DNA from 2 places in the Geobacillus sp. genome. Region 2 is predicted to be linked to the other one. Evidence: predicted binding sites of a transcription regulator. Region 2 holds the regulator's gene; the other holds the start of a gene.

Region 1 (10,201 bases), on a different contig from region 2:
ATTTTTATCGCAAACGCTTACAACAAAGACTATTTCTTGACGATCATCAGTCTCGGCATTATCGGGGCCTCGATGTTTATGTTCGTATTCGGCCTGTTTATGGGTCTGCTGACGGAAACGTACCATCGCGGCCCGCGCGAGAACGTATAGCGCGCATAGAGAATGAAAAACACCGGAGATTACCTCGGTGTTTTTCGCTTTTGCTGGATGTACCAATAGAAGATGGCGAAACCAAGAGCGACCAAAAAGACTGGAAATAAGAATGGACGGTAGGCATGGATGTACTGCTTGACGGCCATCCAGCGGCTTTCAAAATAGGAGCCGATCGTCAAAAAGACAGCGACCCACACCATCGCCCCGCTGTAGGCGAACAAAGCAAACTTTCTCCAACGGTAGGCGTTCATGCCGGCCCAAAAGGCGGCGAGATGCCGAACGCCGGGGATGAAATAGCAAATGAACAATACCGCTGGGCCGAGCTTCGAAAAAAGCGCTTTTGTTTGCTCGAGCCGTTTTTCTGTAAGATGGAGCTTGGGACCGAATTTATGCAAAAACGGTAGCCCGAGCGTAATCCCTAGCATATAGCTGAGCGAGATGCCAATGATGGCTCCAAGCCAGCAGGAAAGAAAAGCGAGCGGATACGAAAACGCCCCCGTTGAAACGCGGTAACCGGCATATGTCAACAGCAGCTCGTCGGGGATCGGCAGCCCAACAATGCCGAGCATCAGCGCAACCATAATGCCGATGTAGCCGAAGTGTTCGATAAGATAATGCAAATAGTGCTGCAAATGACCACCACGCTTTGCCGCGATTTCTTGTATATGACCATTATAAACCAACGGTCCACAAATGAAAATGGGGCGCTGCGCGTTCATGCCAAACGATGGAACGTATCAAAACACCGTTTCCCTCATACATTGTGATAAGAGGAAAAAGGGGGGGAGATGGATGCGGCAGGACGAGCTGAAAGAGTTGGAACGGGCGATTGCGGAAATTACGGAAATTGCGGAAGGATTTGGCCTTGATTTTTATCCAATGCGTTATGAAATTTGCCCGGCGGACATTCTTTATACGTTTGGTGCCTATGGGATGCCGACGCGATTTTCCCACTGGAGCTTTGGGAAACAGTTTTACAAAATGAAGCTTCATTATGATTTAGGGTTAAGCAAAATTTACGAGCTCATCATCAATTCGGACCCTTGCTACGCGTTTTTGCTCGATACGAATACGCTCATCCAAAATAAGCTGATCGTCGCCCATGTGTTGGCCCACAGCGACTTTTTCAAAAACAACGTCCGCTTCAGCAACACGAAGCGCGATATGGTGGAAAGCATGGCGGCGACAGCGGAGCGGATCAAGCATTATGAACATCAATACGGAAAATTGGAAGTGGAAAAATTTTTGGATGCCGTCTTGGCCATTCAGGAGCATATCGATCCCTCGCTCCTGCGGCCGAAGCTGTCATGGACGTGGGAAGATACGGAAGTGTACGAAGAGGAGGAGCCTCCGAAAACATCGACGCCGTACGACGATTTATGGTCGCTTGACGAGCGAGACAAACTGAAAACGCCGCCGCGAAAAAAACGGCGCAAGTTTCCGCCGCAACCGGAAAAAGATGTGCTATTGTTCATTGAAGAATACAGCCGCGAACTGGAGGATTGGCAACGCGACATTTTAACGATGATGCGCGAGGAAATGCTTTATTTTTGGCCGCAGCTGGAGACGAAAATCATGAACGAAGGATGGGCGACGTATTGGCATCAGCGCATTTTGCGCGAGATGGATTTGACGAGCGATGAGGCGATTGAATTTGCGAAACTGAACGCCAACGTCGTGCAACCGTCGCGCACTGGCATCAATCCGTATTATTTAGGACTGAAAATTTTTGAAGACATTGAAGAGCGGTGGAACAACCCGACTGAGGAGATGAAAAAATACGGCGTCAAGCCGGGGTCGGGGAGGGCGAAAATTTTTGAAGTGCGCGAACTCGAATCCGACATTTCGTTTTTGCGCAACTATTTAACGAAAGAGCTCGTTATGCGCGAAGATATGTATTTGTTCCAAAAACAGGGGAAAGAATATAAAATCGTCGACAAAAACTGGGATCATATCCGCGACCAACTCGTCAGCATGCGGGTAAACAGCGGATTCCCGTATATCACGGTCAATGACGGCGATTATATGCGCAACGGAGAGTTGTATTTGAAGCATTGGTATGAAGGAATCGAACTCGATCTGAAGTATTTAGAAAAAGTGCTCCCATACATTTATCAGTTGTGGGGCCGTCCGGTCCATATGGAGACGGTCGTCGAGGAAAAGCCGATGTTGTTTACGTATGACGGGAAAACGGTGCATCGGAAATATTTATAACATGAGGGCAGGGATCTCCTGCTTTTTTTGTTTGTCACGATGAATATGTGAAAAATGACACAAATTATTCGAAATCATGCCGGATAGCGTCCCCGATTTTATGAAATAATATGGAGTGGATAATTTGTGATGATTGTCACAAATTCTTCACCACTGTTTGTTCGCTCGGGGGGGTAGATATGTGGAAGCGGCATGAAAAAACGCTTGTGTTCGTTAGCTTTGCTGTTGCGACTATTGTCTTGCTTTCCTTGATTGGTCGCTTGTTTTCATAAGGGGGGATGAATCGTGAACGGTTACGATCCGGTGCTGCTTAGCCGTATTTTGACGGGATTGACGCTGACGGTCCACATCATTTATGCCACGATCGGCGTCGGGGTTCCACTGATGATCGCCATTGCCCAGTGGGTTGGGATTCGCAAAAATGATATGCATTACATCTTACTCGCTCGCCGCTGGACGCGCGGTTTTGTCATCACCGTAGCGGTCGGCGTGGTGACAGGAACAGCGATCGGCTTGCAGCTGTCGCTTTTATGGCCGAACTTTATGCAGCTGGCTGGCCAAGTGATCAGCTTGCCGCTGTTCATGGAGACGTTCGCCTTCTTTTTTGAAGCCATTTTCCTCGGCATTTATTTGTATACATGGGATCGGTTCGAAAATCAGAAAAAACATTTGCTTTTGCTTATCCCGGTGGCAATCGGGTCTTCAGCATCAGCCATGTTTATTACGATGGTGAACGCGTTTATGAATACGCCGCAAGGGTTTGAATTTAAAAACGGCGAGCTTGTCAACATCGATCCAATCGCGGCTATGTTCAACCCAGCGATGCCGACGAAAGTCGCCCATGTGCTGGCGACTTCGTATATGACGTCAGCATTCGTGCTTGCTTCGATCGCCGCTTGGCATTTATGGAAAGGCAATCGTCACATTTATCATCGCAAGGCACTTCATTTAATGATGAAAACAGCTTTTATTTTTTCGGTAGCCAGTGTATTGATTGGCGACTTATCGGGCAAATTTTTAGCCGAATACCAGCCAGAAAAGCTGGCGGCCGCTGAATGGCATTTTGAAACGAGCTCCCACGCGCCGCTCGTGTTGTTTGGCATGCTGACAGAGGATGGCGAGGTGAAGTATGCCATTAAAATCCCATATGCGTTAAGCATTTTGGCGCACAACCACCCGGGGGCGGTTGTGACCGGGCTGAACGAATTTCCGGAAGATGAACGCCCACCACTGTACATTCATTACTTATTCGATGTGATGGTCACGATCGGGGTGTTTTTAATGGTTGTCGCAGCCGCGTATTGGCTCGGATCGATTTTCCGCTGGAAGTGGACGGCGAAAAAGTGGTTTTTTGGACTGCTGGTGGCGGGAGGGCCGCTGGCGATGGTTGCGATTGAGGCGGGATGGTACTTAGCGGAAGTCGGGCGGCAGCCGTGGATTTTGCGTGGCTATATGAAAACGGCGGAAGGAGCGACATCGTCGGCGCATGTGGATACGATGCTTGTGTTGTTTTGCCTTTTGTATATGGTGTTAGTAATTGCGAGCGCAATAGTGCTCATCCGTATGTTCCGCCGCAACCCGGTTGAACGGGAGCTGGCAGAGCGGGCCAATAATGGGGAGGTGGCGCCATGACGCTCGAAGTCATTGGCATTTCGGTGTTATGGCTGTTTTTGTTCGGGTACATTATCGTTGGCTCGATTGATTTCGGGGCTGGGTTTTTCAGCGCCTATAGCCATTGGGCAAACAAACAGCATATTTTGCACCGCATCATTCAGCGCTATCTTTCCCCTGTATGGGAAGTGACGAACGTCTTTCTTGTCTTTTTCTTTGTCGGCATTGTCGGCTTTTTTCCGAAAACGGCGTATTATTACGGTTCTATTTTGCTTGTCCCGGCGAGCATCTCCATCATTTTGTTAGCTATTCGCGGCTCGTACTATGCGTTTCATACGTATGGGGGGACGGAACGGAACTGGTATTTAATCGCTTATGGATTGACGGGGTTGTTTATTCCGGCCTCCCTGTCCATCGTGTTGACGATTTCTGAAGGCGGGTTTGTGGAGGTAGGCGCCTCAGGCGTTACGCTGGATTATGGGAAGCTGTTTGCAAGCCCGTTGTCATGGAGCATTGTGCTGCTCAGTGTGACGAGCGTTCTTTACATTTCTGCCGTTTTCTTAACGTACTATGCGGACGAGGCCAAGGATGAACGGGCGCGGGCGCTGTTGCGCCGCTACGCTCTTCTTTGGAGCGGGCCGACGATGTTGTCAGCGCTGCTCATTATTTACCAGCTCCGCTACCATAATCCCGAGCATTACGCCAACCTATGGAATGTGGCGTGGATGCTGGTCATTTCCTTTTTGTGTTTTGTCATTACCGTTTGGCTGCTTTGGCGGCAGCGGCGGTTCGGCTGGGCGTTTATTGCGCTGTTGTTTCAATACGCGTTCGCCTTTTACGCCTATGGCATTTCACATTATCCGTATTTGTTATACCCGTATTTGACGATTTATGACGGGTTTACGAATGAGACGATGGCTATGGCGTTGATCGTCGCGTTTATTGCCGGCCTCCTGTTATTAATTCCGTCACTTTATTTGCTTATGCGCCTCTTTGTGTTTAACAAGGAGTACGTTAAAGGAAAATGGGAAGGGGGAAAAGGATAATGCAAACATTTTTGATCATGTATGCGCCGATGATCATCGTCGCCCTGTCGATCATCGCCGCGTTTTGGGCTGGTTTGAAAGATGTGCACGTAGATAAGTAAACACAATTTCAGCGTCTTGGTAATGCATAGTTTGCCGCCAATCGCCCACACTAGCGGATGACAACGAATAGAGAAAGGATGGGCGAGCATGAAAGAAATATTGGAGCGTGTGAAAGAGCAGCTGGAACAATCGTTTGACGAACCGCGCTCGACGAGTCTTGATGGGGCGATTCATGAGCTTGAACGGTTAAAAGCGAGCGCCAGGGATAAACGGCAAATGATCGAAGATGTCATCCGTGCGGTGACTCACGCGCGCAATGCGCGAATGGAGCTGGCCGAGGCGGGAGATGAATCGGCGACAAACGCTTTCGCTGAGGCCTACCGGGCGCTCGATCAAGCGATTGAATCGTACAGTGGCGTCGATAACGACCCGGTGTAAGACGGATGGGGGCCCCCTTGGCCTTCTGTTGTGACGATTGCGGGGATGGCGGCGAGCTTTTACTTTTTATCACTGGCGATAAAAACGTTGCCGATCGGCACCGCCTATGCGGTGTGGACGGGAATCGGAGCGCTCGGGGCGGCCTTGGTCGGCATGTTGTTTTTAAACGAGCCGGTCAACGCGCTGCGGGTGGCGTTTTTGCTTTGCATTCTTGTCGGAGTCATTGGTTTGAAGTTTACGGCGGGGCAATAAATTGGATTCATTTCTTGCCAAGAAAAAGAGTTGACAACAGGTATAAATATTGAATATCATGAAAATATAAAAACGAATATAGTTTCTTTTGTTAAAGGGGAGTAGCTTTAACAGCAAAGTCGTCAGTTCAGGGCGCATGCCCTCGGCTTTGTTGGCAACGGCGACGTTGTTAGCGAGACCTTTACCGATGTTGGTAAAGGTCTCTTTTACTTATGAAGGCCTTTACCAAGGATGGTAAAGGCCTTCTTTCATGTCATGGAACAAAAGGGGGAAGATAATCGTAAAAGAAGATAGGTTCAGCTTCAAAAAGAACAAAAAGCGGAGGGGATGACATGCGCAAATGGTGGAAACGACTTCGCTTCATCGTCCATGTCCGGCGTTTTCTACCGTTTTTGTTCGAATTTTTCGTTTCTCATGAAGTGCCAATGCGAAAAAAATTGTTTTCTGTCGGTTTGCTGCTTTTGTATATAGCGTTGCCGCTTGACCTCATTCCAGATTGGATTGCGTTGTTTGGTTTGATCGATGATTTGACCGTCTTCCTGTTTATTTTGCAACAAGTCATCAAGATGGCGCCGATTTCGCTAAAGGAAAAATATAACTTTTGAAGGGGGATTGTTCCATGGATGTATTGTCAGCGGAGTTTTGGACGGCGTTGCTGTCGATCATTATTATCGATCTTTTGCTGGCAGGGGATAACGCCATTGTGATTGGATTGGCGGCCCGCAACTTGCCAAAGCATCAGCAAAAAAAGGCCATCATTTGGGGAACGGCCGGCGCCGTTGTTGTTCGGGCGTTAGCAACGATTTTCGTTGTATGGCTTCTTAAAATTCCAGGCCTCTTGCTTGTTGGCGGTCTCTTACTTGTCTGGATCGCTTACAAGCTGCTCGTTGAGGAAAAGGGGCACGATGATATCGAGGCTGGGGGAAGTTTATGGGAAGCGATGCGCACGATTATTATTGCCGATGCGTTGATGGGACTTGACAACGTGTTGGCGGTCGCCGGTGCCGCGCATGGAAATTTTCTCCTTGTTATCCTTGGGCTGCTCATTTCTGTTCCAATCATGGTGTGGGGCAGCACGTTTATTTTAAAATGGATCGAGCGCTTCCCAATCATTATTACGATCGGCGCCGGTGTCCTCGCCTGGACGGCGGCGAAAATGATCGTCGATGAGCCGTTTTTAAAGGCGTATTTTGCCAATCCTGCCGTGAAGTATGGATTTGAGTTGCTTGTTGTTGCCGCTGTCATTGTGGCGGGAACGATAAAAAAACGAAAAAGCGCCAAAGAGACGAAACCGAAAGCCGCCAATGAATAATTGGCGGCTTTTGTGGCTGGGCAATCACCAAGCGGATGGCTATTTCCATTTCAGCAGCAGAAATTGCAGCAGCCATCCAATGGAGAGCCCGGGGATGACAGATAAGATCGGCAGCCAAATCGGTCCAAAAAACACGCCGCCGATCGTCACGTGCGACGAGTACATCAAGCCGACCGTCACAAAGTAGGCGGAGACGACAAACGGCAAAAACGAGTACGGCGTTTGCCCGCCGCCAGCGTCTTTAAACGCATCCCACATGGCAAAAAAGTATAAACATGGATAAAACATCAGCCATCCGATATCGACAATGCGGGCGGCCTCATCCGTACGTCCCAAAAAGCTGAGGCGGATGGCTTCATTGAAATGGGATTGGGTGTTAATCACAAATTCCAACGCAATAAACAAAATTCCTTTTATATACTTTTTGTTCAACAGTTGCCCGAATCCAGGCAAAGCAATGCTCCATAACAATGCTTCGATCGCTTTCACCTTTTCGAACCCTTTACTGAGATAGTATTAGTTGATCGTTGCTTTGTCCGTTGCACCGTCAGATGGACCTGGAGACAATCGATGGGTGTAATTACATTTTTTACTAAAAAGACTTGTTTTATACTTTTTTGCAATAGGAAGGAAGGAAAACTTTCCTATAGAACCAAACGATATGTTAGCTGAAGATAAAAAATACTTTAAATTTTTCTGAATAATGAATATAATAGTTGTGTAAAGGATTTTGACAAATAAATAAAGGGGGAAGCCGTGTGAAGGGGATAAAATCGATTTTGTTATGGGGCCTGATTTCCGTCCTTGGGGCCGCAGCGTTTGCCATTTTGGCTTTAAGCCGCGGCGAATCGGTCAACGCCATATGGCTGATCGTCGCCGCCGTCTGCACGTATGCGGTCGCTTATCGGTTTTACAGCCGGTTTATCGCCCGCAAAGTGTTTGGTCTTGATGATAACCGGAAAACGCCAGCGGAAGTGTTCAATGACGGGAAGGACTATGTTCCGACGAACAAATGGGTGCTATTTGGCCATCACTTTGCCGCTATTGCGGGTGCGGGACCGCTTGTCGGACCGATTTTGGCCGCGCAGATGGGCTATCTGCCTGGGACGCTTTGGATTGTGATCGGCGTTGTGCTCGGCGGAGCGGTGCAAGACTTTGTCATTTTGTTCGCTTCGATGCGCCGCAACGGGAAGTCGCTCGGCGAAATGATTAAGGAAGAAATGGGTCCGGTGACGGGCTTGATCGCAGCGCTTGGCATTTTGGGCATTATGATTATTTTATTGGCCGTATTGGCGCTCGTTGTTGTGAAATCGCTTATCGGAAGCCCGTGGGGGATGTTTACGATCGCCGCGACGATTCCGATTGCGATTTTGATGGGCATTTACATGCGCTTCATCCGTCCAGGTCGTGTTGCCGAGGCGTCGCTTGGGGGATTTGTGTTGTTGATTTTGTCGATTGTGGCCGGTCAGTACGTCGCAGAGCATCCGACGCTTTCGGCGATGCTTACGCTCAAAGGGGAAACGATCGCGATCTTAATGATCATTTACGGATTTGTCGCTTCGGCGCTGCCGGTATGGCTGCTGCTTGCGCCGCGTGACTATTTGAGCACATTCTTGAAAATCGGCACCATCGTCGGATTGGCGCTTGGCATTTTCGTTGTGATGCCGGATTTGCAAATGCCGGCAGTGACGAAATTTATCGACGGTACAGGACCGGTCTTCGCCGGTAATTTGTTCCCGTTCTTGTTCATCACGATTGCCTGCGGCGCAGTGTCCGGGTTCCACGCGCTCGTTTCATCCGGCACGACGCCGAAGATGATTGAGCTTGAAAGCCATGCGCGGCCGATCGGCTACGGTGCGATGTTGATGGAGTCGTTCGTGGCGGTTATGGCGATGGTGGCGGCTTGCGTCCTGACGCCAGGGGCGTATTTTGCCATCAACAGCCCGGCGGCAGTGATCGGCACGGATGTCGTTCAGGCGGCCAAAGTCGTGTCATCGTGGGGATTTACGATCACCCCTGACATGCTGACGAAGCTGGCGAAGGACGTCGGCGAGCAAACGGTGTTGTCGCGCACGGGCGGGGCGCCGACGTTGGCGATTGGGATGGCGCACATTTTATCGAGCGCCATCGGCGGCAAGGCGCTCATGGCGTTCTGGTATCACTTTGCCATCCTGTTCGAAGCGCTGTTCATCTTGACGACGATTGACGCTGGCACGCGCGTCGGCCGCTTTATGATCCAAGATATTATGGGGACGTTCTACAAGCCGCTTGGCAAAACGGATTCGCTTGCCTCGAACTTGATCGCCACGACCCTTTGTGTGTTGGCGTGGGGTTACTTCCTGTACCAAGGCGTCGTCGATCCGCTTGGGGGCATCAACACCCTATGGCCGCTGTTTGGCATCGCTAACCAAATGTTGGCGGGCATCGCCTTGTTGTTTGCGACGACCATTCTATTTAAAATGGGCAAAAAGGCTTATGTTTGGGTGACGCTCGTGCCGACGATATGGCTTTTGGTCGTCACGCTGACGGCGGGGTATCAAAAGCTGTTCCATGAAAACGTTAAAATTGGTTTCTTGTCGCATGCGAAAATGTTCCAAGACAGCTTGAGCCAAGGCAAAATTTTGGCGCCGGCCACGAATGAGGCGCAAATGCGGCAAATTATTATGAACGACTACATTGATGCGACATTGTGTGCGATTTTCATGCTCGTTGTGATTGCGATGTTGATCTCGGCGTTGAACATCTGGATCAAAGTGCTGCAAAACAAACATGTGCCGCTCAAAGAAGCGCCGTACGTGCCGCGCGATGGAGAAGGAGCGAAGCATTATGCCTAAATGGCTGCAAACTGTGTTGGCCTATCGCCGGCAGTTTCTTGACTTGCTTGTCGGCGTGCCGAGTTATGAAAAATATGTCGAGCATATGAAAACCCATCATCCGGGTGAGCCGATCAAGTCGCGGAAAGAGTTTTTCTGCGAGGCGCAAGAGGCGCGCTACAATGCCAAGGGCGGCAAAGTGTCGCGTTGCTGCTAGCGGCTGGAAAGGAAGGAGGGGGGGCCCTTCTTCCTTTTTTCAACGTCTGCATCGAAACGCTGTCCATTCCAGCCTAGGCTTGGCTATGAACATGTGGGAAAAG
Region 2 (10,201 bases):
AGTGGGCCGATCATTTACGCAGACGGGGAGAGGATGTATTGTTCATCGGAGCCGATGCGCCGGTATATAGTGAGCTGTTTCGGAGCCGCTTGGGCGGGCGGTTTTTCATGACGCCGCCGTCGTTGACATTGCCGCGGCCAAGTGAGCTCATCATGCTCGGAAAAGAGAAAGAACATGAGAATCCGCATACGTTTGTGCCGAATTACATCCGTCTTGCGGAAGCGGAAGCGAAATGGCTTGCGAAACAAAAAGGGGACGGGGACGATGGGGATCGATGTGCAATTCCGGCCGATGACCATTCATGATATCGATGAGGTCGTGCAAGTCGAACAGGCGTCGTTTACCGCGCCGTGGAGCCGGGAATCTTTTTATAATGAACTGATGTACAATCGTTACGCGAAATATATTGTCATGGTGCACCGCGGACGGATCATCGGGTATGCGGGGATGTGGCTCGTGATTGATGAAGCGCATGTGACGAATGTCGCTGTGCTGCCACAGTTTCGCGGACAAAAACTCGGCGAAGCGCTTATGCGCCGCCTTATGGAAACAGCCAAGCAGCATGGGGCGGCGACGATGACGCTGGAAGTGCGCGTCTCGAACCATGTCGCCCAGTCGTTGTACCGAAAGCTTGGGTTTCGCAATGGCGGCATCCGCAAACGGTATTATCCGGACAATTTTGAAGATGCGCTAGTGATGTGGGTGAAACTGACATGAATGAAAACGTGCATGTACTAGGTATTGAAACGAGCTGCGATGAAACAGCGGCGGCCGTGGTGAAAAACGGAAAAGAGATTTTATCGAATGTTGTGGCGTCGCAAATGGAAAGCCATCGGCGGTTTGGCGGTGTTGTGCCGGAAATTGCCTCGCGCCATCATGTCGAACAAATTACACTCGTCATGGAGGAAGCGATGCGGCAGGCTGGCGTATCGTTTTCCGATCTTGATGCCATTGCGGTGACGGCCGGACCGGGGTTGGTTGGGGCGCTCCTTGTCGGGGTGAACGCCGCAAAGGCGCTCGCGTTTGCCCACGGGTTGCCGCTTGTCGGGGTGCATCATATTGCTGGTCATATTTACGCCAACCAGCTCGTGGCGGAGATGAAATTTCCGCTGTTGGCGCTTGTCGTTTCCGGCGGGCATACGGAGCTTGTTTACATGGAAGGCCACGGGGCGTTTCAAGTCATTGGCGAGACGCGCGACGACGCTGCTGGTGAGGCGTATGACAAGGTGGCGCGGGCTTTAGGCCTTCCGTACCCAGGAGGACCGCACATCGACCGGTTGGCTCATGAGGGCGAGCCCGTGATTGATTTGCCGCGAGCGTGGCTTGAGGAAGGTTCGTATGATTTCAGCTTCAGCGGCTTAAAATCAGCGGTTCTCAATGCGCTCCACAAAGCGAAGCAGCGCGGCGAGGAGATCGATCCGAGACAGATGGCCGCGAGCTTTCAGGCCAGCGTCGTCGATGTGCTGGTGACGAAAACAGTGCAGGCGGCGAAACAGTACAATGTGCGGCAAGTGCTGCTCGCCGGCGGAGTGGCGGCCAACCGCGGGCTTCGGGCTGCACTGCAGGAGAAAATGAAAGAGCTCCCCGATGTGGAGCTTGTCATCCCACCGTTATCGCTATGCACTGATAATGCGGCGATGATTGCCGTTGCGGGAACTGTGTTATATCAACAAGGAAAGCGGGCTGATTTGGCGCTCAACGCCAATCCAAGCTTGCCGCTTGTCTAGAAGGTCGGTGATTTAGTACAAAATACTGCTAGCTCCACTTGTTTCTCAATTAGAGAAAAACTGTGGAATCAGCCTTCTTTTTTGGCGAAATGCCGTTGATTTGCTCGTGACAGCAGTTTGTCACCGGCCTTCTAGGAGGTTGGGGATTTCATAGAGCGGATCGCTTAGGGCAGGTGGTCTGCTCTTTTTTGTTTGGCAAGCGGAACGGCCGTCGGGTGGGGACTTGTTGTGCATATTTTTATCCATAGGTTGTGGACAATGTGGAAAAGTAAAAAAACATGATAACGGCGAGGAGTGCAATACACAATCATTTTTTCATATGAGGAAAGGGATTGGTTGTGGATAATGTGGAAAAGTCGGTGAATAACTTCTGTTTTGCACAGAAAAGTGTGGATTTCTTTGTGTATAATGTGATTAACACAAAAACGGGGCTGACCTAAAAGGTCGCCTGCCTTCAAGATAGGCGCACGTCTAGTGCGGCAGAAACAGCAAGCATATATATGCAACGAAAGAGGGTGTTCCAATCCTTTGGGGACACCCTCTTGTCAGTCATCGTCCTTCACCTAAGAAGCAGCTTTCATGAACAAGGCAAAAGGCTGCTAAATGAGTTTGGCCTGTGATCGGCCTGGCGCGGTGATGCGCACGAGCAGTGCACATGAAGCCGCTAGATGCCCGTGTTGGCGTTCCCTGGCAGCGGATTGGCTCAAAACGAGGCGTAGAGCTGTTCCCACTCGGCCAATAACGTTTCAAGCTGCTGTTTCCGCTTTTCGTTTTCTTGCGTGAGCTGCTGCACGGTTTCATAATCGCCGTATACAGACGGGTCGCACAGCTGCTGCTCGGTTTCAGCGATTTGTGCTTCCAGTGCGGCGATCTCGGCTTCGATCTCTTCCAGACGGCGCTGCCGTTGGCGCTGTCGTCTTTTTTCCTCTTTTTCTTGCTCGTATGTGGATTTGGCTGTTTCGCCGCTGTCCGGTGATGCGGGCGGGTGGGAGTCCAGGCGCGCCAATTCGCGCATTTCTTCTTTTTTCGCCACGTAATAGTCATAGTCTCCTAAATATTCGACAAGCCCATCGCCCGAGAGTTCAAACAGCTTTGTCGCGATGCGATTAATGAAATAGCGGTCGTGGGAGACGAACAAGATCGTTCCCGGATAGTCGACAAGCGCCTGCTCGAGCATCTCTTTGCTGTCAAGGTCGAGATGGTTGGTCGGTTCATCCAACAAGAGAACGTTGGCTTTTTGCAGCATGAGTTTGGCGAGCGCCAGGCGTGCTTTCTCTCCGCCGCTTAAGGCGGAAACCGGTTTTAAGACGTCGTCGCCGGAAAACAAAAAGTTGCCGAGCACGGTGCGAATTTCTTTTTCGGTTTTGTCCGGGTAGGCGTCCCACAACTCGTCGAGCACTCGTTTGTTTGTCGACAGTTCCGCCTGGTTTTGGTCGTAATAGCCGATTTTCACATTTGCACCGTACCGGAGCTTTCCGGATTGGACTGGGAGCTTTCCGGCGATCGTCTTCAACAATGTCGACTTGCCGATGCCGTTTGGTCCGACCAAGGCGACACTCTCCCCCCGTGTTATGCGAAAGCTGATTTGGCGGATGACCGGTGCGCCTTCGCGATAGCCGGCGGTCAATTGCTCTGCGGTGAGCACCTCATGGCCGCTCGGCCGCTCAATCGCAAAAGAAAAAGAAGCTGATTTTTCATCTCCGGCCGGGCGTTCAAGCCGCTCCATTTTTTCGAGCTGCTTTCGCCGGCTTTGCGCCCGTTTCGTTGTCGAGGCGCGGGCGATGTTGCGCCGGATGAAGTCTTCGAGGCGGGCGATTTCCTCCTGTTGCTTTTCGTATCGTTTTAGCTCTTGTTCGTATTGCTCGGCCCGAAGCTCCAAATAGCGGCTGTAATTGCCGCTATACCGCTTAAGCGTCGCGTTGGACAGCTCGTACACTTCGGTGACGACTTTGTCCAAAAAGTAGCGGTCATGGGAAACGAGCAGAACGGCGCCGGGGTATGCCTGTAAATATTGCTCGAGCCATGTGAGCGTATCGAGGTCCAAATGGTTCGTCGGCTCGTCTAAAATAAGCAAGTCCGGCTTGGCCAACAGCAGTTTTCCAAGGGCGAGCCGCGTCCGCTGTCCGCCGCTTAGCGAGGAAACGGGCGTTGTTTGGTAATCGTATGACGAAAATTGCAGCCCGTGCAAAACAGAGCGGATGTCGGCTTCATACTGATAGCCCCCTTGTTCTTTGTATTGCTCTTGCAAGTTGTCATACGCTTGAAGCGTTTTTTCGTAGCGGGACGGATCGGCGAGCAGATCCGGGTCGCCAAGCTGGGCGCCGAGCTCTGCTAGCTGCGCTTCGATCGCCCGGAGCGGCGCGAATACGTCCAGCATCTCGTCCCAAATGGAGCGTGACGAGTCGAGCCCGCTGTTTTGCGCCAAATAGCCGATTTTGATATGGCTTGGCTTGATGATTTCACCGCTGTCGGAAGAAAGTTCGCCGGCGATGATCTTCAGCAGCGTCGATTTGCCTGCGCCGTTGCGGCCGACAAGAGCAATGCGGGCGCGGGACTGTATTTCTAGTTTTATATTCGATAAAATAAGGTCAGCGCCAAAATATTTCGTGATTCCATTCACTTGCAAAATGATCATGTCCGTCACCTCGCGAATAGTTTAACGTAAGTCGCGAAAACGGTCAAAGACAGATAACGAAAAATGGTGTATAGTGATAAATGGAGGAGATTGTCTTGTCATCGTTTACGCATTTCAATGAACAAGGCCGGGCGAAAATGGTCGACATTACGAACAAGGAAGATACGATCAGGATAGCGGTGGCGAGAACGAGCGTCACCGTCAATGAAGAGATTTACGAAAAGATGACGAACAATGCCATTGAGAAAGGTGATGTGCTGGCGGTAGCCCAGGTGGCCGGGGTCATGGCGGCGAAAAAAACGGCCGATCTTATTCCGATGTGCCATCCGCTTATGTTAAAAGGCGTCGATATTGCCTTTGCTTGGGAAAAAGAGGCGGAAGCGTATAAACTTGTGATTACCGTGACGGTCAAAACGAAAGGGAGCACAGGAGTGGAGATGGAAGCGCTGACGGCGGCTTCGGTATGCGCATTGACTGTGTACGACATGTGCAAATCGCTCGATAAAGGAATGACGATCGGTCCAACGTATTTGGTCGAAAAAACGGGCGGGAAGTCCGGCCATTATCGACGGAAAACCGATTAGCTGGGGGATGAAACGATGAGCAACGAACAACCGAAAATCCCGCAGGCGACTGCCAAGCGTCTGCCGTTATACTATCGGTTTTTGGAAAATTTACATGCCTCAGGGAAGCAGCGCGTGTCCTCCGCCGAGCTGAGCGAGGCGGTGAAAGTCGATCCGGCGACAATTCGCCGCGACTTTTCGTATTTTGGCGCGCTTGGCAAAAAGGGATACGGGTATAATGTCAATTATTTGTTGTCGTTTTTCCGCCAGACGCTTGAAGAGGATGAGGTGACCGAAGTCGCCTTGTTTGGCGTCGGCAATTTAGGCACCGCCTTTTTAAACTACAACTTTTCGAAAAATAACAACACGAAAATTGTCATGGCGTTTGATGTCGATGAACGGAAGGTCGGAACGACAGTCGGCGGGGTGCCGGTCTATCATCTCGATGAGCTGGAGGAGCGGCTTCGCGGCGACATTCCGATCGCGATTTTAACCGTGCCGGCCGCCGCGGCTCAAGCGCTGACCGACCGCCTTGTCGCGCAAGGAATTAAAGGCATTTTAAACTTTACTCCGGCGCGGTTGAACGTGCCGAACCATATTCGTGTCCATCATATCGATTTAGCCATTGAGCTGCAGTCGCTCGTCTATTTTTTGAAAAACTATCCATCGCCATCGTAAAAAGGAGAGAACAACACATGAAATATTTGTTGCTCGTTCTTGTCATTTTGTTGCTGTTTGGCACGAAAAAGCTGCCGGAGTTGGGGCGGTCGTTCGGCCAGTCGCTTCGCGAGTTTAAAGACGCCACAAAAGGGCTCGCTGATGACGAAGAAACGAAAACCGACCGATGACAAGGCAGGATGGGGAAACGATGAATGACAAAGAAATGTCCGTGTATGAACACCTCGGAGAGCTGCGGAAACGGCTGATCATCGTGCTTCTCTTTTTCGTTGCGGCGCTTGTAGCCAGCTTCTTTTTTGTCGATGACGTCATTGTGTATTTGCAGCACACTGTGGAAGCGAAACAGCTGACGATGAACGCGTTCCGCCTCACCGATCCGATTAAAGTGTATTTTCAGTTTGCCTTTGTCATCGCCGCTGTACTGACTGCTCCGGTGCTGTTGTATCAAATTTGGGCGTTTGTCAGTCCGGGGCTGTATGAAAAAGAGCGGAAAGCAACGCTCAGCTACATTCCAGCATCGATCATTCTATTTTTAGCCGGGGTTGGTTTTGCGTATTTCGTCTTGTTTCCATTTGTCGTCCGGTTTATGAATCAGCTGGCGGAACGGCTCGGCATTCAACAGATGATCGGCATTAATGAATATTTTCAGTTTTTGCTGCAGCTCGTGCTGCCGTTTGGCATCGTGTTTCAGCTGCCGATTGTTGTCCTGTTTTTCACCCGCTTAGGGCTTATTACGCCGCAGCTTCTTGTTCGCATCCGCAAGTATGCGTATTTGGCGCTGCTTATTTTAGCGGCCGCCATTACGCCGCCGGATGTGTTGTCGCAAGTGATCGTCATGATTCCACTGACGCTTTTGTATGAGGGGAGCATCTGGGTTGCCAAAATCGGCTATCGAAAGGCGCAATTAGCGGCGGAGGAAGGAAGCGGCGATCCATATTGAGGGCAGCATCAAGAGGACGGTTCATACGGCGCCAGGCAAAAACCCTCCCCCAATGGGGAGGGTTTTATTGTCTCGGTGTGAAGAACAAGCGAAAGGCGGTGCCGAAATCAAAAGCGGCCAGCGCCGCCAACGCGATGGTTGAGACGTTCCAAATCGTTTCATGAACGCTTTCGATCGCCAAATACGTAAACAGGAAGCCCAAGATGAAATACGGAACAGAAAACAGCCGCGGATGGCGCGTCATAGCCAAATCCTCCAAATGGCCAGCGGCAGTTCCGCTTGGCGCATCATGTTTTCCAATTCATCAGCCAACAAAATTTGAACGGCAACGACAAACGTGTTCATTGCTACATGGGCGAACATCGGCACGAAAATGCGTCCGGTTTTGGCGTATAAAAAGGCGAACACCATCCCCATGGATGTGTACAAAAGCAAATGCTCCGGCTCCATGTGGGCGAGAGCAAACAGAAGCGAGCTGGCCAGCGCTGCCAACCAAAAGTTGTATTTTTCATAAAGCGAGCCAAAAATGATTTTGCGGAAGATGAGTTCCTCCAAAACCGGGCCGATGACCGACGTGACGACGACGAGCAATGGCGTCAGGCGGATGATGTCGATGATTTGCCTTGTGTTTTCCGAGCCCGGCTCAATGCCCAATAGACGCCATTCGATGTTGGCGGCAACGCTTTGCGCGGCAAGCGCCAAAAAGACGCCCGAGATCGCCCACATCCATGACGAGGCGAGCGGCAGCCGCCGCATTGTCCGTTCATCGCGGTCGCCGCGCAGCAGCCATAAAATGATGGCAAAAGCCAATAAAAAGCTGATGACCGCCCAATAGCCGGAGGCAATTTTCGCTGCTTCGAGACGTGTTTGCGCGCCTTGGCCGACGCCGAGGGAGCGAAGGAGCGGCACACCGACAAAGGAAGACAGCTGCATGGCGATATAGGTGATGATGACATACCAGTAACGGCGCTTCAAATCGTTTTACCCCTTTATTTCAAATATATCCGTATTGTAGCACATGTTCGGCGAAATGATAAGAAAAGCGCGCCGGCCGTGGTTGGCGCGGCCGCCACAAAAAAATTGCCTAGCGTTGTTTATTGATGTTAGAAATGTGCAATAATGAAAATGGATTTTGTGCGCCGATTGATCTGGGGCCTGACAGCTTGTTATCCCATTTTCTCCTTATCTTCGCGCATGAAAGAAAAACAGTTATTTTTTTGTATTTCCTACTTGCAAAACGGAGAAGAGTTCATTAATATTATAAGTGTGTTAGCACTCAATAATGATGAGTGCTAATAAGAACGGCGAAAACTATCGTTAAGGAGGTTGTTTCCCGTGTTGAAGCCATTAGGCGATCGCATTGTCATTGAAGTCGTGGAAACTGAAGAAAAAACGGCTAGCGGCATCGTGCTGCCGGATACGGCGAAAGAAAAGCCGCAAGAAGGCCGCGTTGTCGCTGTCGGTGCAGGCCGCGTGCTTGACAACGGCCAACGCGTTGCGCCGGAAGTTGAAGTCGGCGACCGCATCATTTTCTCGAAATACGCCGGCACGGAAGTAAAATACGACGGAAAAGAATACTTAATTTTGCGCGAAAGCGACGTTTTGGCTGTCATCCGCTAATATATTGCGTTTACCACATAAACATTCCGGAAAACTGACATATCCTTAACTTTATGACACGAATACTTACCTTTTTCACGGCATGCAGTGAAATAAATTCATAAGGAGGTAACGGGGTATGGCAAAGGAAATTAAGTTCAGCGAAGAAGCGCGCCGTGCGATGTTGCGCGGGGTGGACAAACTCGCAGACGCAGTGAAAGTCACATTAGGTCCGAAAGGCCGCAACGTCGTATTGGAGAAAAAATTCGGTTCTCCGCTCATCACGAACGACGGGGTAACGATCGCGAAAGAAATCGAACTCGAAGACCCGTTTGAAAACATGGGCGCGAAACTGGTCGCTGAAGTCGCCAGCAAAACGAACGACATCGCTGGGGACGGGACGACAACGGCTACCGTATTGGCTCAAGCGATGATCCGTGAAGGATTGAAAAACGTGGCAGCTGGCGCCAATCCGATGGGCATCCGCCGCGGGATTGAAAAAGCGGTAGCGGTAGCGGTTGAAGAATTAAAAGCCATCTCCAAACCGATCAAAGGAAAAGAATCGATCGCCCAAGTGGCTGCGATCTCGGCTGCTGACGAAGAAGTCGGCCGATTGATCGCTGAAGCGATGGAACGCGTCGGCAATGACGGCGTCATCACGCTTGAAGAATCGAAAGGCTTCACGACGGAACTCGACGTTGTCGAAGGGATGCAATTCGACCGCGGTTACGTTTCGCCGTACATGATTACAGATACGGAAAAAATGGAAGCTGTTCTCGAAAATCCGTACATCTTGATTACAGACAAAAAAGTATCGAGCATCCAAGAGCTGTTACCGGTTCTTGAGCAAGTCGTGCAACAAGGCCGTCCGCTCCTGATCATTGCGGAAGATGTCGAAGGCGAAGCACTCGCAACGCTTGTTGTCAACAAACTGCGCGGCACGTTCAATGCGGTTGCTGTCAAAGCGCCTGGCTTCGGTGATCGCCGCAAAGCGATGCTCGAAGACATTGCGATTTTGACAGGCGGCGAAGTGATCTCGGAAGAGCTTGGCCGTGAACTGAAATCGACCACGATCGCGTCGCTCGGCCGTGCGTCAAAAGTGGTTGTTACGAAAGAAACGACGACGATCGTCGAAGGCGCTGGCGATTCGGAGCGCATCAAAGCGCGCATCAACCAAATCCGTGCGCAGCTTGAAGAAACGACGTCCGAATTCGACCGCGAAAAACTGCAAGAACGCTTGGCGAAACTCGCTGGCGGCGTAGCGGTCATCAAAGTTGGCGCAGCGACAGAAACGGAATTGAAAGAACGCAAACTGCGCATTGAAGATGCGCTCAACTCGACTCGTGCTGCGGTTGAAGAAGGCATTGTCGCTGGCGGTGGCACGGCGTTGATGAACGTCTACAGCAAAGTTGCGGCCATCGAAGCGGAAGGCGATGAAGCAACGGGTGTGAAAATCGTCTTGCGCGCGATCGAAGAACCGGTTCGTCAAATCGCGCAAAACGCTGGTCTGGAAGGCTCGATCATCGTTGAGCGCCTGAAAAACGAAAAACCGGGCATTGGCTTCAACGCGGCAACAGGCGAATGGGTCGACATGATCGAAGCTGGTATCGTTGACCCGACGAAAGTCACTCGCTCGGCGCTGCAAAACGCTGCCTCTGTCGCCGCCATGGTCTTGACGACAGAAGCGGTCGTTGCCGACAAACCGGAAGAAAACAAAGGCAACAACAACATGCCGGATATGGGTAGCATGATGTAATCTCGCCGCAAAAGCCTTGGAACACTGGGGTTTCCCCGGTGTTCTTTTTCTTTTTGACTATATATGCCTCAGCCAGGTGTTCTTACAGCCGCTGATCGGGTGAAGGGCAGCTGTTGTTTCTCCCTCATATCGCTATTCTATTGCACCTTTTCCTCCGCTGTGCTAGTTATCGCACCTCAATGAAAAACGCATAAATCGCATTCCCTTTTTTCCAAGAGGTGTGAATGGCATAAATGTATGCCTCTTTCTTTTCCGGAAGAGTAATGATTCCGTTTTGCACCGGGCGCCAGTCGGCATCTCCGC

What was found. The regulator Rex, encoded in region 2, represses fermentation and respiration genes when NADH is low (regulators of the CRP and FNR family bind a similar motif). The targets are predictions, from matches to a motif close to TTGTGAAATATTTCACAA.
Region 1: the regulator Rex is predicted to act here: its motif matches at 2,413-2,430, upstream of IKE44_RS12115 (cytochrome ubiquinol oxidase subunit I).

What each region holds. Positions count from the first base shown of each region.
Region 1 is NZ_JAFWFM010000208.1:1,361-11,561, reverse strand. It holds gene IKE44_RS12130 (hypothetical protein) at 1-150, shown strand, start outside; gene IKE44_RS12125 (DedA family protein) at 180-785, opposite strand; gene IKE44_RS12120 (SpoVR family protein) at 946-2,367, shown strand; gene IKE44_RS12115 (cytochrome ubiquinol oxidase subunit I) at 2,653-3,999, shown strand; gene IKE44_RS12110 (cytochrome d ubiquinol oxidase subunit II) at 3,996-5,024, shown strand; gene cydS (cytochrome bd oxidase small subunit CydS family protein) at 5,024-5,125, shown strand; gene IKE44_RS12105 (hypothetical protein) at 5,214-5,504, shown strand; partial or broken gene IKE44_RS12100 (DMT family transporter) at 5,517-5,756, shown strand; gene IKE44_RS12095 (YkvA family protein) at 6,089-6,361, shown strand; gene IKE44_RS12090 (TerC family protein) at 6,376-7,068, shown strand; gene IKE44_RS12085 (hypothetical protein) at 7,108-7,557, opposite strand; gene IKE44_RS12080 (carbon starvation CstA family protein) at 7,827-9,902, shown strand; gene IKE44_RS12075 (YbdD/YjiX family protein) at 9,895-10,098, shown strand.
Region 2 is NZ_JAFWFM010000097.1:1,257-11,457, forward strand. It holds gene tsaB (tRNA (adenosine(37)-N6)-threonylcarbamoyltransferase complex dimerization subunit type 1 TsaB) at 1-305, shown strand, start outside; gene rimI (ribosomal protein S18-alanine N-acetyltransferase) at 265-717, shown strand; gene tsaD (tRNA (adenosine(37)-N6)-threonylcarbamoyltransferase complex transferase subunit TsaD) at 714-1,727, shown strand; gene IKE44_RS06190 (ABC-F family ATP-binding cassette domain-containing protein) at 2,431-4,362, opposite strand; gene moaC (cyclic pyranopterin monophosphate synthase MoaC) at 4,458-4,946, shown strand; gene IKE44_RS06200 (redox-sensing transcriptional repressor Rex) at 4,962-5,603, shown strand; gene tatA (twin-arginine translocase TatA/TatE family subunit) at 5,621-5,773, shown strand; gene tatC (twin-arginine translocase subunit TatC) at 5,794-6,543, shown strand; gene IKE44_RS06215 (YdiK family protein) at 6,608-6,787, opposite strand; gene IKE44_RS06220 (CPBP family intramembrane glutamic endopeptidase) at 6,784-7,518, opposite strand; gene groES (co-chaperone GroES) at 7,879-8,163, shown strand; gene groL (chaperonin GroEL) at 8,282-9,898, shown strand; gene IKE44_RS06235 (hypothetical protein) at 10,065-10,201, opposite strand, start outside.